2 regions of the Variovorax sp. UC122_21 genome follow, and region 2 is predicted to be linked to the other one. Evidence: riboswitches for the same ligand, from Rfam matches in the RefSeq annotation. Region 2 holds a riboswitch; the other holds the start of a gene.
The links. A riboswitch is a leader RNA that binds a small molecule or an ion and turns the genes downstream of it on or off. The one in region 2 is predicted to bind S-adenosylhomocysteine.

Region 1: another riboswitch for S-adenosylhomocysteine. It lies ahead of metH (methionine synthase); the one in region 2 lies ahead of ahcY (adenosylhomocysteinase).

Annotation. Positions count from the first base shown of each region.
Region 1 is NZ_CP172004.1:6,324,376-6,332,685, forward strand. It holds gene ACHMXE_RS42520 (amidohydrolase family protein) at 1-352, shown strand, start outside; gene ACHMXE_RS42525 (GtrA family protein) at 365-766, opposite strand; gene ACHMXE_RS42530 (glycosyltransferase family 2 protein) at 771-1,787, opposite strand; gene ACHMXE_RS42535 (ArnT family glycosyltransferase) at 1,784-3,610, opposite strand; gene metH (methionine synthase) at 3,677-6,391, opposite strand; S-adenosyl-L-homocysteine riboswitch at 6,452-6,577, opposite strand; gene ACHMXE_RS42545 (PACE efflux transporter) at 6,637-7,074, opposite strand; gene ACHMXE_RS42550 (LysR family transcriptional regulator) at 7,192-8,115, shown strand; partial or broken gene ACHMXE_RS42555 (homocysteine S-methyltransferase family protein) at 8,139-8,310, opposite strand, start outside.
Region 2 is NZ_CP172004.1:609,945-618,254, reverse strand. It holds partial or broken gene metF (methylenetetrahydrofolate reductase [NAD(P)H]) at 1-656, opposite strand, end outside; partial or broken gene ACHMXE_RS15105 (TlyA family RNA methyltransferase) at 667-1,456, opposite strand; gene ahcY (adenosylhomocysteinase) at 1,466-2,905, opposite strand; S-adenosyl-L-homocysteine riboswitch at 2,976-3,044, opposite strand; gene ACHMXE_RS15095 (hypothetical protein) at 3,195-3,863, shown strand; gene phaP (TIGR01841 family phasin) at 4,063-4,569, shown strand; gene ACHMXE_RS15085 (hypothetical protein) at 4,666-5,064, shown strand; gene ACHMXE_RS15080 (alpha/beta fold hydrolase) at 5,061-6,137, shown strand; gene ACHMXE_RS15075 (GNAT family N-acetyltransferase) at 6,134-6,751, shown strand; gene ACHMXE_RS15070 (peptide chain release factor 3) at 6,864-8,310, shown strand, end outside.

The DNA of each region.
Region 1 (8,310 bases), 900 kb from region 2:
CACCGACGGCCCCGCGGGCTCGGGCGTGCAGCCGCTGGGCATCCTGCGCATGGTCGCGATGCTGTCGTCGATCGCGAACATCCCGGCCGAGCTGGTGTTCTGCTTCGCCACCGGCAACACCGCGAAGATCCGCAAGCTCAACTGCGGCCTGATCGAGGTCGGCCGCGATGCCGATTTCGTGTTCATGGACCGCGCGCAGCATTCACCCGCGCCGGGCCTGCTCGAGAGCGTGCAGCTCGGCGACATCCCGGGCGTGGGCATGGTGATGATCGACGGCATCGTGCGCTGCGGCCGCAGCCGCAACACGCCGCCGGCGACCGAGATCCCGGTGGTGGTGTCGGGCGCGCACTGATTCGCGCGGCGCTCAGGGCGAGCGCCGTGTCTTGAAGACCAGGTAGCGCGCGGCGAGGAAGTTCACGACCATGCCCGCGCCGCTGCCCACGGCCACGCCGAGCATCGGCGCCCAGCGGCCGCTCGCCGAGTGCAGCACCAGCACGTAGGCGCCGTAGTTCACGACCGCGCCGCCGAGCATGGTCGCGAGGTAGCCCAGGTACTCGCGCCACAGGCTGGTGCCGGCATGGCGGTCGCCGAAGGCCAGGTGGCGGTTCATCACCCAGGTGGTGGTGGCGGCCGCGAGGAAGGACAGCACGCGCGCGCCGTACCAGCCCAGCAGCGGCGCGGCCAGGTACAGCACCGCCACGTCGACACCGAAGCCCACCACGCCGGCCACGGCGAACAGCAGGAACTGGCGCCCGGCCTGCCTCATCGCCTCAGCCGCAGGCGCCGTCTTGCCACGACTCGGAACCGGCCGCGGGCATGGCGAGGTAGCGCAGCCGCTTGGCCTCCTGCCGGCCGATGGTCACGGTGTGCAGCACCGCGCCGCAGACCAGCGCGAGCATCGCGCTGAGCATCAGGCCGGTGGCCAGCACGGCCGTGGGCAGGCGCGGCACCAGGCCGGTCTCCCAGAAGGTCATCGCGAGCGGGATCGCGAGCCCCACCGCGGCCAGCGCGAGCAGGCCCGCGAGGATCGCGAAGAACATCAGCGGCCGCTCGCTCACGAACAGCTTGGAGATGGTGACGAGGATGCGCCAGCCGTCGCGGTAGGTCGACAGCTTGCTCACCGAGCCCTCGGGCCGCGAGCGGTAGACCGAGGCCACCTCGGCATAGGGCATGCGCAGCTCGAGCGCATGCACGGTGAGTTCGGTCTCGATCTCGAAGCCCTTGGCCAGCGCGGGAAAGGACTTCACGTAGCGGCGCGAGAACACGCGAAAGCCCGACAGCATGTCGGTGAAGCTGCCGCCGAACAGGCCCGCGACCGCGCCGGTCAGCATCTGGTTGCCCAGCCGATGGCCGCGGCGGTAGGTCTGGGCATCGCTCTGGTCGTCGACGCGCGCGCCCACCACCATGTCGAGCTTCTGGTCGACCAGCATGCGGATCATCTCGCGCACCGTCGAGAGGTCGTAGGTGGCGTCGCCGTCGACCATGACGTAGATGTCGGCCTCGACGTCGGCGAACATGCGCCGCACCACGTTGCCCTTGCCGCGCAGCGGCACGTGCACGACGCGCGCGCCATGGGCGCGCGCGACCTCGGCCGTGCCGTCGGTGGAGTTGTTGTCGAAGATGTGGATCTGCGCCTCGGGCAGGTCGGCGCGGAAGTCGGCCACCACCTTGGGAATGGCCAGCGCCTCGTTGTAGCAGGGGATGATGGCGGCGATGCGCAGCGCCGGCGGCAGCGGCGAGAGCGCGGCGGCGGCCGTGGGGGAAGCGAGGCGTTCGGCGGTCGTCATGGCGTGGGCGCGAGTATGCGGTAGGCCTTCACACCATCCTTCTCGACGATCAGGCTGAAGTACTTGTCGAAGTCGGGCTTGGTGTGGACATAGGGCGCGAGCGCGGTCTGGATCACGATCGAGCCGAACTGCTGCGAGGCCAGCTTGCGCGCGAGCTGGTCGGCCGGCAGGTACAGGTAGTCCGAATAGCGGAAGGGCCCGAAGATGTCGCCCCACACCGGGTTGGGCGCGAAGTAGATCGAGTCGTTGAGGCCGACCTGGTAGAGCCGGCCCACGGGGTTGGCGCGCAGCTGGCTCAGCACCTCGTAGCCGGGCACGCGTTGGGCGAGGAAGGCCTCGCGCGAGGCGGGCGTGGGCGAGATCATGCGCACGTCGCGCACCGAATGCGCGAGCGCGAAGCCCGCGAGCACCACCATCAGCAGCCCGCCGAAGACGCCCGGCGTGCGCCCGCGCGCGAGCGCCGGCAACCGGCGCCGCACGAAGGCACCGGCCCAGCCCAGCAGCGTGTGCCAGCCCACGGCGGCCATCAGCGCGAGCAGCGGGAACGAGGCCATCATGTAGCGCGGATAGCGCGAGGTCGCGACCCAGATCACCAGCGAGTAGAGGCAGAACACGAAGGCCGCGCGCACCGGGCCCGGGCGCCACAGCGGGCTGAACGGCACCAGCAGCAGCGGCCAGAACAGGCCGTTGGGCATGTTGGCGTGGTCGCGCACGTCGGCCAGCTGCTGCGTGTAGTCGGCCATGTTCCAGTTGGTGAAGCCGAACACGCGCGCGCCGATCGGGTTGAACGGATCGCCGGTCTGCAGGTAGTTGCGCGCATACCAGTAGATGCACGGCGCCAGGAACAGCCCGAGGGCCGCGAGCCACGGCAGCGGCCGGCGCTCGCGCCGCGCCACGAACACCGCCACCAGCGGCAGGAAGATCAGCGCCTGGTACTTGGAGCCCGCCGCCACGCCGAGGAAGAAGGCCGCCAGCAGCAGCCAGCGCGCGCGCCCGTGGCGCGGACCGCCGGGCGCCGGTTCGAGCACGTGGCCCTCGTCCCACCACCACAGCGCGACGAAGGCCGCGAGCACGAACAGCGCCACGCCCATGTCGATGTACGAGTTGGGATAGTCGCCGAGCGCGAGCCAGATGCCGGCGCCCATGCAGGCGATGTAGCGGTTGGCGTGCAGCCGGCCGAGGCGGTAGATCATCAGCACCGACAGCCAGCCCGCGAGGCCGTGGATGAAGTGGGTGAAGACGTCGTCGTAGACCGTCAGCGCGGCGGCGTAGAGCAGGTCGTAGTTGTAGGGGAACCAGGGGTAGCGCAGCCACTCGTAGACGCCCAGCGTGCCGCTTTGCGCGACCTGGCGCGCATACGGCAGGTGGTACATCACCTCGTCGAAGGCCACCGGCGGCGCCAGCGGCGAGAACAGCGTGGGCAGGCCCACCAGCAGCAGCGCGGCGAACGCGCACTTCTCGCCGAGGGTCGGTGCCGGCTGCGCGGGCGCGAGCGCGGCGCGCGCCTTCAGCTCGCGGCGCCAGCCGGGCAGCCGCAGCAGCGCCAGCACGATGCCCGCGCCCAGCAGCGCGAGCACCGCGCCCTGGCGCAGCGCGCCGGCGATGGCCAGCGCCTGGAAGGCGACGATGAACAGGCCGACGCCGAGCGTGGTCGCGATCGCGCCCTCGAGCCAGGCGTCGCGGCGCGCGGGCGCCCCGAAGCGCGCCAGCACGGTGGCACCGAAGCCCCAGGCACCGGCCACGAAGAGGGCCAGCGCCGCGTGGTGCGCGAGGATGAAGAGCAGTGTCTGAATGGGAATCCCCGGAAGCCTGGATCGGTTCACCGGCCCGCGGGGCGGGCGGCGTGGATGGCGGCGGCGCGGGGGAACGGAAGGGCCCGCCGCGCGCCGTCAGAGGTTGGGCGCCAGCAGCCGTTCCAGTTCGGATTCGCTCGCCTTGCGGCGCACCGCCTGGTCCTGCAGCTGGTCATGGCCGATTTTGCCTACGTTGAAGTACGTGCTGTCGGGGTGCCCGAGGTAGAACCCCGACACGCTGGCGGCCGGCATCATAGCGAGGCTTTCGGTCAGGCTCATGCCAATGTCCGTGCAGTTCAGGAGGTCGAACATCGGCTTCTTCACGCTGTGGTCGGGGCAGGCCGGATAGCCGGGTGCGGGGCGGATGCCGCGGTACTTCTCGGCGATCATCTGCTCGTTGCTCAGCGCCTCGTCGGCCGCGTAGCCCCAGAGGTCGGTGCGCACGCGGTGGTGCATGGCCTCGGCGAAGGCCTCGGCCAGCCGGTCGGCCAGCGCCTTGAGCATGATCGCGGAGTAGTCGTCGAGGTCGTCGACGAAGTACTTCTCCTTCTTCTCCACGCCCAGGCCCGCCGTCACGGCGAACATGCCCACGTAGTCCTTCAGGCCGCTCTCGCGCGGCGCGACGAAGTCGGCCAGGCAGCGGCTCGGGCGCATCGTGCCCTCGATCTCCTGCTTCTCGGTCTGCTGGCGCAGGCCGTACCAGGTGAGCGCGGCCTCGCTGCGCGACTCGTCGGTGTAGAGCACGATGTCGTCGTCGTTCTCGGTGTTGGCCGGCCAGAAGCCGACCACGCCGCTCGCGCTGAGCCAGCGGCCCTCGATCAGGCGCTTGAGCATGCGCTGGCCGTCGGCGTAGACGCGCACGGCCTCGGTGCCGACGATCTCGTCCTTGAGGATGGCCGGGAACGGGCCCGCGAGGTCCCAGGTCTGGAAGAACGGGCCCCAGTCGATGTACTTCGCGAGCTCGGTCAGGTCGAAGTTGCGGAACACGCGCCGGCCGATGAACTTGGGCGCGGGCGGCACGTAGTTCGACCAGTCGACGGGCGTCTTGTTGGCGCGCGCCCTGGCCAGCGGCCACAGCGGCACCTGCTTCTTGTTGGCGTGCTGCGTGCGCACCTTCTCGTAGTCGGCGTTGATCTCGCCGATGTAGGCCGCGGCCTGGTCGCTCAGCAGCGACTGCGCCACGCTCACGCTGCGCGAGGCGTCGGGCACGTAGACCACCGGGCCTTCGTAGTGCGGCGCGATCTTCACGGCCGTGTGCACGCGGCTGGTGGTGGCGCCGCCGATCAGCAGCGGGATCTTCCTGATGCGGAAGTGGTCGTCCTTCTGCATCTCGCCGGCCACGTACTGCATCTCTTCCAGGCTCGGCGTGATCAGGCCCGACAGGCCCACGATGTCCGCGCCCTCGACCTTCGCCTTGGCGAGGATCTCGTGGCACGGGACCATCACGCCCATGTTCACCACCTCGAAGTTGTTGCACTGGAGCACGACGGTGACGATGTTCTTGCCGATGTCGTGCACGTCGCCCTTCACGGTGGCGATGATGATCTTGCCCTTGGTGCGCACGTCGCGGCCCGCGGCCTCGTCCTGGCGCTTCTCCTCCTCGATGTAGGGGATGAGGTGGGCCACGGCCGACTTCATGACGCGCGCCGACTTCACCACCTGCGGCAGGAACATCTTGCCCTGGCCGAACAGGTCGCCCACGATGTTCATGCCGTCCATCAGCGGGCCCTCGATCACGTGCAGCGGACGGCCGCCCTTGGCGAGGATCTGCTGGTAGGCCTCCTCGGTGTCCTCCACGATGAAGTCGGTGATGCCGTGCACCATGGCGTGCGACAGCCGCTGGTTGACGTGCACCGGCTGCTCGGGCGTGCCGCGCCACTCGAGCTTCTTGCTGTCGTCCTTGGCGCCGCTCTTGGCGCTCTCGGCCACCTCGACCAGGCGCTCGCCGGCGTCGGGCCGGCGGTTGAGCACCACGTCCTCCACGCGCTCGCGCAGCTCGGGCTCGAGGTCGTCGTAGACGCCGACCATGCCGGCGTTGACGATGCCCATGTCCATGCCGGCCTGGATCGCGTGGTACAGGAACACGGTGTGGATCGCCTCGCGCACCGGGTCGTTGCCGCGGAAGCTGAAGCTCACGTTCGACACCCCGCCCGAGACCTTGGCGCCCGGCAGGTTCTGCTTGATCCAGCGCACGGCGTTGATGAAGTCGACCGCGTAGTTGTCGTGCTCCTCGATGCCGGTGGCGATCGCGAAGATGTTCGGGTCGAAGATGATGTCCTCGGGCGGGAAGCCCACCTCGTCGACCAGGATGCGGTAGGCGCGCTCGCAGATCTCGATCTTGCGCGCGTAGGTGTCGGCCTGGCCCTTCTCGTCGAAGGCCATCACCACGGCGGCCGCGCCGTAGCGCTTCACGAGGCGGGCCTCGTGCTTGAACTTGTCCACGCCCTCCTTCATGGAGATCGAGTTGACGATGCCCTTGCCCTGGATGCAGCGCAGGCCGGCCTCGATCACCTCCCACTTCGAGCTGTCGACCATCACCGGCACGCGCGCGATGTCGGGCTCGCTGGCGATCAGGTTGAGGAAGCGCACCATCGCGGCCTTGCTGTCGAGCATGGCCTCGTCCATGTTGATGTCGATCACCTGCGCGCCGTTCTCGACCTGCTGGCGCGCGACGGCCAGCGCATCCTCGAACTGGCCGTTGAGGATCATGCGCGCGAAGGCCTTGGAGCCGGTGACGTTGGTGCGCTCGCCGATGTTGACGAACAGGGAGCCCTCGCCGATGGCCACCGGTTCGAGACCGGACAGCTTCATGGGAGGAACGGAAGGCGCGGGAACATCGCTCATGGGGCTCACCTGGGCAGGGGAAGACACGTCAGGTGAGCGTCGTTGCAACCGGGCCTTCCGGGCAGGTTCTGCGAGAAGGCGCCTTCCAAGCCTGACGGCGGGTGCGCGGACCGGGGGGTGCCGCGCGCCGCCGCTGCAACGCTCCTTGGAAGGGGTGGCGATTTTACCGGCTGCCGGTGGCGCGGCCGGCGCGCGGGTCTATCGGCGCGGGTTCAGGCCGCCTGCGCGACCGGCGCCGCCGAGGCCGGCAGGCCGAAGGCGCGGTCGAAGGCCCAGTTGAAGACGAAGGTGTAGACCAAGAAGAAGATCACCAGCCCGAGGTCCATCACCAGCGCCTGCCACAGCGAGATGCCCAGGCCCCAGGCGAACATCGGCACCAGCAGGCCGATCAGGCCGCCCTCGAAGCCGATGGCATGGGCGATGCGGCGCTTGATGCTGCGCCCGCGCACCGCCTGGCGGGCCTCCCAGCGCTCGAACAGGCTGTTGAAGATCAGGTTCCAGATCACGGCGATGACCGAGGCCGCCACCGCCAGCACGCCCGAATGGCCGAGGCCGGCGCCCGTCATCAGCGCCAGCCCGGCGCTGGCGGCCACGATGGCGATCCCTTCGTAGAGGGTGATGTAGACGATGCGGCGCTGGATTCCCTGCATGACGGACTCTCTCTTTGGCTTGTTGTGTGACTGCAATGCCTGGACTTTATGTGTCTTCTGCTGATATAAAAAGTCAACTTATTTCAGTTTTATTGATAGGTCCATCCGAAAATCGCCATGAGCTTTTCCAGCGACAGCGTCGAGGTCTTCCTGGCCGTGATCGACCACGGCTCCTTCTCGGCCGCCGCCCGCGCCCTGCGCCGCGTGCCGTCGGCGGTCAGCATGGCCATCGCCCACCTCGAGGCCGAGCTCGACCTGCAGCTGTTCGACCGCAAGGGCCGCGAGCCCCGGCCCACGGCCGCCGCGCGCTCGCTCGAGCCGCAGGCGCGCGCGCTGGCGGCGCAGCTGCGCCAGCTCGACGCGCAGGCGCTGGCGCTCACGCAGGGGCTGGAGGAGCGACTCACGCTCGCGATCGCGCCCGAACTGCTGGCCGCGCCCTGGAGCGGCGCGCTGGCCGAGCTGGCGCACGAATACCCGCTGCTGCAGGTCGAGGTGCTGGCCGCGCCGCAGGCCGATGCGCTGGCGCTGCTGCACAGCGGCCGGGCCCAGCTCGCGCTGGTGTTCGAGCGGCCCAGCCTCGACGGCCGCGAGGGCTTCCAGGAGGTGGGCAGCGACACCATGGTCGCGGTGATGGCGCCGGGCCACCCGGTGCTGGCCGCCGCGCCCGGCGGCCGCCTGCGCGAGGAGCACCTGATCGCCACCCGCCAGATCGTCGTGGCCGGCCGCGACCTCGTCGCGACCATGGACCCGCGCAGCGTGTTCGCGCGCCACCTCTGGCGCACCGACAACGCACTGGCCGCCCTGAGCCTGATCACCGCCGGCGTCGGCTGGGGCTGGCTGCCGCGCAATTTCGTGCGGCCGCACGTGGCGGCGGGCGCGCTGGTCGAGATCCCGCTCGAGAACCTCAGCAACGGCCTGAACCTGTGGGTGGACGTGGTGTGGTCGCGCGAGCGGCCGCTGGGGCTGGGGGCGCAGCGCTTCGTGGCGCTGATTTCGCGCGAGCGGCAGGCTGCCGGGGTGTCGGTGCCTATCGCGTCCTGAAACGCGAGGCTACGGGCCCGGGCTCAAGCCGCTTCCTTGTAGAACCCCGCCGCATTGTTCAGCAGCCGCCCCGCCACCGGCGACACCGCGCGCCCGATCGCCGCGATGTGGTCCGGCGTGGTGCCGCAGCAGCCGCCGACGATGTTGACCAGCCCCTCGGCCGCGAACTCGTGCAGCAGGCGCGAGGTCACGTCG
Region 2 (8,310 bases):
GGATCCAGCGCGGGATCTCGGCGCCGGCAGGCGTCCGAGAAGCGCATCAGCTGCGTCGAACTGGTGATCGGCATGATGCCGGGCACGATCGGCGTGTCGATGCCGAGCGCGCGCGCCTCGTCGACGAAGCGGAAGTAGGCGTCGGCGCTGAAGAAGTACTGCGTGATCGCCGAATCGGCGCCGGCCTTCACCTTGGCCGCGAAGGCCTGCAGGTCGGCCTCGGGCGAACGCGCCTGCGGATGCACCTCGGGATAGCAGGCCACCTCGATGTGGAAGTCGCGGCCGGTCTCCGCGCGGATGAAGGCCACGAGGTCGCTCGCGTACTGGAACTCGCCGCCGGCGCCGTAGCCGCTGGGCAGGTCGCCGCGCAGCGCGACAAGGCGCTTCACGCCCATGGCCTTGAGCTCGGCGAGCTGCGCGCGCACCGTCTCGCGCGTGGCGCCGATGCACGAGAAATGGCTGGCCGCGTCCACGCCCTCGGACAGGATCTCCTGCACCGCGCCGAAGGTGCCCTGGTGGGTGGAGCCGCCCGCGCCGTAGGTGACCGAGCAGAACTCGGGCTTGCGCGCATAGAGCTGCTGGCGCGCCGCGCGCAGCTTGACCGCGCCTTCGGGCGTCTTGGTCGGGAAGAATTCGAAACTCAGCGGAAGGCGCACCTGCGTCTCCTTAGGAACCGCCCGCGCCCGTCGCGCGCACGGCGTGAATGAAAAACTCGCGGTTGCCGTCGCCGCCGGCGATCGGGCTGTCGAACCAGCGCAGCACGCGCAGCTCGAGCGCGGCGCAGGCATCGCGCAGGCGCTTCTCGACGATCTCGTACATCGCCGCGTCGCGCACGATGCCGCCCTTGCCGACCTGGCCCGGCTGCAGCTCGAACTGCGGCTTGACCAGCATCAGCAGCTGGCCGTCGTCCGCGAGGAACTGCACCACGGCCGGCAGCACCAGCGTGAGCGAGATGAAGGACAGGTCGCCGACGATCAGGTCGAAGCGCTCGTCGAAGGGCTCCTCGCCCTCTTCCTGCAGGTCGTCGGCCGAGAGCGCGCGCGCATTGACGCCCTCGATGGCGAGCACGCGCTCGTCCTCGCGCAGCTTCGCATGCAGCTGCCCGTGGCCGACGTCGACGCCCACCACCCGTGCGGCGCCGCGCTGCAGCAGGCAGTCGGTGAAGCCGCCGGTCGACTGGCCCACGTCGAGGCACAGCTTGCCGGCGGCATCGACGCCGCTGGCCTCGAGCGCGCCTTCGAGCTCTGAGCCCGCCGCGCGAGACATAGCGGGCCTCGGCCGCATCGTCGAGCTCGAGCTCGGCCGACTCGGGCACCTCGTCGCGGTTCTTCGCGACCGCACGCCACGCATCGGTCGAGCCCGCATCGCGCCAGCGCATGCCGCCGGCGATGAGCCGCACGGCCTGCGAGCGCGAGGCGGCGAGGCCGCGTTCCACCAGCAACTGGTCGGCTCGCATGCGCGGCGATCAGTAGCGGTAGCTGTCCGGCTTGTAGGGGCCGTTCTTGCTCACGCCGATGTAGGCGGCCTGGGCGTCGGTCAGCTCGGTGAGCATGGCGCCGACCTTCTTCAGGTGCAGGCGCGCGACCTTCTCGTCGAGGTGCTTGGGCAGCACGTAGACCTTGCCGGCCTGGTAGGCGTCGGGCTTGGTGAACAGCTCGATCTGGGCGATGGTCTGGTTCGCGAACGACGAGGACATCACGAAGCTCGGGTGGCCCGTGCCGCAGCCCAGGTTCACCAGGCGGCCCTTGGCCAGCAGGATGATCTTCTTGCCGTCGGGGAAGGTGATGTGGTCGACCTGCGGCTTGATCTCTTCCCATTCGTACTTCTCGATCGACGCGACGTCGATCTCGTTGTCGAAGTGGCCGATGTTGCAGACGATGGCCTGGTCCTTCATCTTCGCCATCGTGTCGTGCGTGATGACGTCCTTGTTGCCGGTGGTGGTCACGAAGATGTCGGCCTTGTCGGCGGCGTATTCCATGGTCACGACCTTGTAGCCTTCCATCGCGGCCTGCAGGGCGTTGATCGGGTCGATCTCGGTGACCCACACCTGCGCCGACAGCGCGCGCAGCGCCTGGGCCGAGCCCTTGCCCACGTCGCCGTAGCCGGCCACGCAGGCCACCTTGCCGGCGATCATCACGTCGGTCGCGCGCTTGATGCCGTCGACCAGCGATTCACGGCAGCCGTAGAGGTTGTCGAACTTGCTCTTGGTGACCGAGTCGTTGACGTTGATGGCGCGGAACAGCAGCGTGCCCTTGGCGCTCATCTCGTTGAGGCGGTGCACGCCGGTGGTGGTTTCTTCGGTCACGCCGATGATCTCGGCCGACTTGCGCGTGTACCAGGTCGCATCGACGGCCAGCTTGGCCTTGATCGCGGCGAAGAGAATGCGCTCTTCCTCGCTGCCCGGGTTGGCGATCACGCCCAGGTCCTTCTCGGCGCGCTGGCCCAGGTGCATCAGCAGCGTGGCATCGCCGCCGTCGTCGAGGATCATGTTCGGGCCTTCGCCCTTCGAGTCCTTGGGACCGAAGTCGAAGATGGCGTGGGTGTAGTCCCAGTAGTCCTTGAGCGACTCGCCCTTGATCGCGAACACCGGCGTGCCCGACGCGGCGATCGCGGCGGCCGCGTGGTCCTGCGTCGAGAAGATGTTGCAAGAAGCCCAGCGCACCTGCGCGCCGAGTGCCTGCAGCGTCTCGATCAGCACCGCGGTCTGGATCGTCATGTGCAGCGAACCGGTGATGCGCGCGCCCTTGAGCGGCTGGCTCTTGGCGAATTCCTCGCGGATGGCCATCAGGCCGGGCATCTCGGTTTCGGCGATGCGGATTTCCTTGCGGCCCCAGGCGGCCAGCGAGAGGTCGGCGATCGCCTGGTCGGCGGACGAAACAGGGGTGGGCTTGAGAACAGCGCTCATGTGAAGTGAACTCCAGAACTGTGTTTGAACGAGGCCACTGCGATCGGGGGAAAAGACTCACCGCGAGAACAGCGGATGAGCGTGGTTGCGATGGGTCCGAGCCTCACGCCTGACGGCGCTGCAACGCTCCTCGGAAGCGGCGGATTGTAGACGTGCCGGACATGGGCGCCAACGGCCGGGACTTCCCACATCACGGAACGCGAGCACGCGCCAACACCCCGCGTCATGCAGGGCTCAGAGTCGAGGCGTACAACGCGGCTTGCCTACTTTTTCCGCGAAAGCCTCTGCGATGCGTTCATCCCGCCCTTCCCTCCCCTCTTCGTCCACCGCGCGCCGCGCGCTCTGCACGGCGGCCCTGCTCGGCCTCGCCACCTTGCCGGGCCTGTCCTTCGCGCAGCAGGCGCAGGCCGCGCAACCCGTGGTGCGCGTGCGCGGCACGCTGGTCTACGCCGATGCGAGCAAGCTCGTCGTCAAGGACCGCGGCGGCGAGGTCGTGAGCCTCGCGCGGCCCGCGGACATGCCGCTGTCGGAGGTCTATCGCATCAAGCTGTCCGACATCCGAAAGGGCAGCTTCATCGGCACCGCCGCGATGCCGCAGGCCGACGGCACGCAGAAGGCGCTCGAGGTGGTGGTGTTCCCCGAGGCCGCGCGCGGCACCGGCGAGGGCCACTATCCGTGGGACCTGCAGCCGCAGAGCACCATGACCAACGCCACCGTGGCCGACCTCGCGGCCGCGCCGCGCTCGGTGCACGGCGGGCAGCAGCTGCGCCTGTCCTACAAGGGCGGCGAGAAGACCGTGATCGTGCCGCGCGACGTGCCGGTCGTGACCTTCCGCGCCGGCACCGAGGCGCTGCTGGTGCCGGGCGCCAAGGTGCTGGTCAATGCGCAGGAGCGCAACGGCACGCCGACCGCGCTGCGCGTGGTGGCCGGCCGCGACGGTTTCACGCCGCCGATGTAAGCCGTTGCCGCTACCCGGCGACACCGCATCGATCGCCGGCGCCGCAACGCACACCATCCCTTCGGGAAATCCCCCAGGCAAATCCGCGGCCGCGATCGCCGCGGCAGGGTCGCCGCGGCGTATCGTGGCGGCGGACCGCGCGCGTGCGCTGCCGGTCCCGCCCCCCATCTTGTCCAACGTCCTCAGGAGATTCCGCACCATGGCCACTGCCAAGAAAGCCGCCGCCAAGAAGACCACTGCCAGCACCGGCACCAGCGGCAGCGGAAGCGCCGCGAGACAGTCGACGCCCAGCGCGGCCGACATGCTCAACCCGCTCAAGGGCATGACGGAGCGGCTGCAGAACCTCAACATGACCGATGGCGCGAGCAAGCTGCTCGACAGCGGCCGCAAGGACCTGCAGGCGCTGATGCAGGCCAACGAGAAGTCGTTCCAGGGCCTGCAGACGGTGGTGCAGCGCCAGACCGAGATGATCAAGAGCGCGATCACCGACTGGCAGGCGGCCGCCAAGGACATCCCCGGCAAGGACCCGAAGGAAAGCCTCGCCAAGCTCGACGCGCTCGGCCGCCAGTCGTTCCAGCGCGCGGTCGACGACATCAAGGAACTCGCCAACCTCGCGGCCAAGTCGCAGGCCGATGCCTTCGAGGTGGTGCGCCAGCGCATCCAGTCGAACGTCGACGAGGTCACGAAGATGCTGCAGCGCAAGTAGCGCGCGGCCCAGGCGCCGCGCCGGCGCACGGCGCGGCCTTCCGACGACAAACCTCGGTGTGCGGCCATGACCCAGTCCTCCTCTCCCCTCGACCCCATGGCGATCTGGCGCGAACTCAGCGCGCAATGGGAAAAGAGCACCAACGCGTTCGCCAACGAGGCCATGGCCTCCGATCCGTTTCGACAGGGCATGCATGGCGGCATGAATGCCTCGCTGGGTGCGCAGAAGGCGCTCGGCGACCTGATGGCGCGGCTGCTCACGATGCTCAACCTGCCCACGCGCGCCGACCTGCAGGCGCTGTCCGAGCAGCTGCAGCACATCGACGACCACCTGGCGCGGATCTCGCGGCAGCTCGAGGAGGGCGGTGCCGCGCCAGCGCCGGCGCCGCGGTCATCGGCGGCGCCGAAGCGCACGAAGCAGCCGCCCTCGGCCGCCGCCGCGCCGAGCGCACCCGCGAAGAAGGCCCCGGCCCGCACCCGCCGCCCGCGTCCATGAGCACGCCCGCCGCCGAGCTGCCGGTGCTGCCCGACCTGCGCGCCGAGATCGAGCGCACCATCCAGCGCAACATCAAGGGCCTGGAGTTCCTCACCAGCGCCACGCCCGCGGTCGGGCTCACGCCCAAGGACGAGATCCATCGCCGCGGCACGCTGAGCCTCTACCACTACCGGCCGATGGTCGACGAGATCTACCGCGTGCCGGTGCTGATCGTGATGGCCACCACCAACAAGGGCTACATCCTCGATCTCGCGCCGGGCCAGAGCATGGTCGAGCACCTGCTGCGGCAGGGCTACGACGTCTACATGATGGACTGGAATGCGCCGCGGCCGCAGGAGAAGCGGCTGCGCATCGAGGACTACGTGCTCGACTTCATCCCCGACTCGATCCGCCGCGTGCAGCAGCGCTCGGGCGAGGAGGACGTGAGCATCGTCGGCTACTGCATGGGCGGCGTGCTCTCCACGCTCTATGCGGCGCTGCACCCGCGCGGGCCGCTGAAGAACCTCGCGCTGTTCACCACGCCGATCGATTTCAGCCGCATGACCATGTTCCATGCCTGGTCCGACAGGCGCTACTTCGACGTCGACCGGCTCGTGGACAGCGTGGGCAACGTGCCGCCCGAGATGCTGTTCGCCTCCTTCGACATGCTGCGCCCCGCGGGCCGCGGCGCGGGCCTGGTGCAGCTGTGGGACAACATGGCCAACGACGAGTTCGTCAAGTCCTACCGCATGTTCGACCGCTGGGGCGCCGAGATGCTGCCGCTGGCGGGCGAGTACTTCCGCCAGACCGTGAAGGAGCTGATGTGGGGCAACAAGCTGCTGAAAGGCGAGCTCTCGATCGGCGGGCGGCCGGTGCGCCTCGCCGACATCGAGGTGCCGGTGCTGCATGCGCTCGCGCAGCACGACCACATCGTTCCCTATGAGGCGGGCGCGCCGCTGATCGCGGGCATCGGATCGGCGGACAAGGAGGAAGTGGTGCTCAAGGGCGGCCATGTGAGCCTGGCCGCGGGACCGAACGCGGTGCGCCGGCTGTGGCCGAAGCTCGACGAATGGCTGGGAGTGCGATCCACATGACGAATGCCGCAGACACCTCGACGACCCCGGGTTCGACCCGGCTCTATCCGCGCACGCTGCCGCATGCCGACGGCGAGATCGCATTGCGCCGCATGGACGCCGCCGATGCCGGCGCGGTGCTGGCCTTCGCGCAGGCGCTGCCTGCGCACGACCTGCTGTTCCTGCCGCGCGACATCACGCAGCCCAAGGTGATGGACGCCTGGGTGCGGGCCATCGCGCGCGGCGACATCGACAGCGTGCTCGCGGTGCGCGACGACAAGGTGCTGGGCTGCGCGGCGGTGATCCGCGATCCGCATTCGTGGTCGCGCCACGTGGCCGAGCTGCGCGTGCTGGTCGAGCCTGCCCTGCGCGGCAGCGGCCTGGGCCAGCAGCTCGCGCAGGAAGGCTGCGCGCTCGCGATGGAACAGGGCCACGAGAAGGTGGTGGCGCAGATGACCGTGGACCAGCGCGGCGCGATCGCGGTGTTCCAGGCGCTGGGCTTCCGGCCCGAAGCACTGCTGAGCAAGCACGTGAAGGACCGCGAGGGCCGCGCGCACGACCTCGTGGTGCTGTGCCAGGACGTCGCGCAGGTCGAGGCGCAGATGCGGGCCTATGGGGTGACCGAGGCGTTCTGAGCCGGCGAACCGGAGCGCCCCTGCGCGGCGAAGGCACCGAGCGTGCGCGCCAGGCGCCGCGCCTGCGACAATCGCCGGTTCGCCCGACCGACCCCTTCTACCTGGCCCTACCGTGTCTTTCGCCTCCGAAACCCGCCGCCGCCGCACCTTCGCGATCATTTCCCACCCCGACGCCGGCAAGACCACGCTGACCGAGAAGCTGCTGCTGTTCTCTGGCGCGATCCAGATCGCCGGCTCGGTGAAGGCGCGCAAGGCCTCGCGCCACGCGACCTCCGACTGGATGGAGATCGAGAAGCAGCGCGGCATCTCGGTGGCCTCGTCGGTGATGCAGATGCTGTATCGCGACCACGTGATCAACCTGCTCGACACGCCCGGCCACAAGGACTTCTCGGAAGACACCTACCGCGTGCTCACGGCGGTCGATTCGGCGCTGATGGTGATCGACGCGGCCAACGGCGTGGAAGCGCAGACGCGGCGCCTGATCGAGGTCTGCCGCCAGCGCGACACGCCGATCATCACCTTCGTCAACAAGATGGACCGGGAAGTGCGCGAGCCGCTCGACATCCTCGACGAGGTGGAACGCGAGCTCGGCATGCCCTGCGTGCCGATGACCTGGCCCGTGGGCCAGGGCAAGAGCTTCCGCGGGATCATGAACCTGCGCACGCAGGCCATGACGGTGTTCGAGTCGGGCAGCGAACGCCTGCCGCAGGACTTCGAGACCATTCCCCTGAGCGAACGCGACACCCTTGCCAAGCGCTTCGGCGCCGACTTCGAGACCGCCATGGACAGCATGGAACTCGCCACTGGCGCCTCGCCCACCTGGGACCGCGAGGCCTTCCTCGCGGGCAAGCAGACGCCGGTGTTCTTCGGCTCGGGCGTGAACAACTTCGGCGTGATGGAAGTGCTCGACGCGCTGGTCGACCTCGCGCCCTCGCCGCAGTCGCGCACCAGCACCACGCTGGTCAACCGCCAGCCGGTGGTGAAGGAGATCCAGCCCGAGGACAAGGACTTCGCGGGCGTGGTCTTCAAGGTGCAGGCCAACATGGACGCCAACCACCGCGACCGCATCGCCTTCGTGCGCATGGCCTCGGGCAAGTACACGCCGGGCATGAAGCTCAAGGTGCAGCGCACCGCCAAGGAACTGCGCCCCACCAGCGTCGTGACCTTCATGAGCCAGCGCCGCGAGGCGGTCGAGGAAGCCTACGCGGGCGACATCGTGGGCTTCACCACCCACGGCGGCGTGCAGCTCGGCGACACCATCACCGACGGCGCGAGCCTGCAGTTCACCGGCCTGCCCTTCTTCGCGCCCGAGCTGTTCATGACCGTGATCCTCAAGAACCCGCTGCGCACCAAGCAGCTGCAGCAGGGCCTGGCCCAGCTCGGCGAGGAAGGCGCGATCCAGGTGTTCCGCCCCGAGATCGGCGGCCCGATGCTGCTGGGCGCGGTCGGCCAGCTGCAGTTCGAAGTGGTGCAGCACCGGCTGAAGGCCGAGTACGACGCCGACGTGCGGCTCGAGGGCTGCCAGTACACGGGCGCGCGCTGGATCACGGCCGACACGC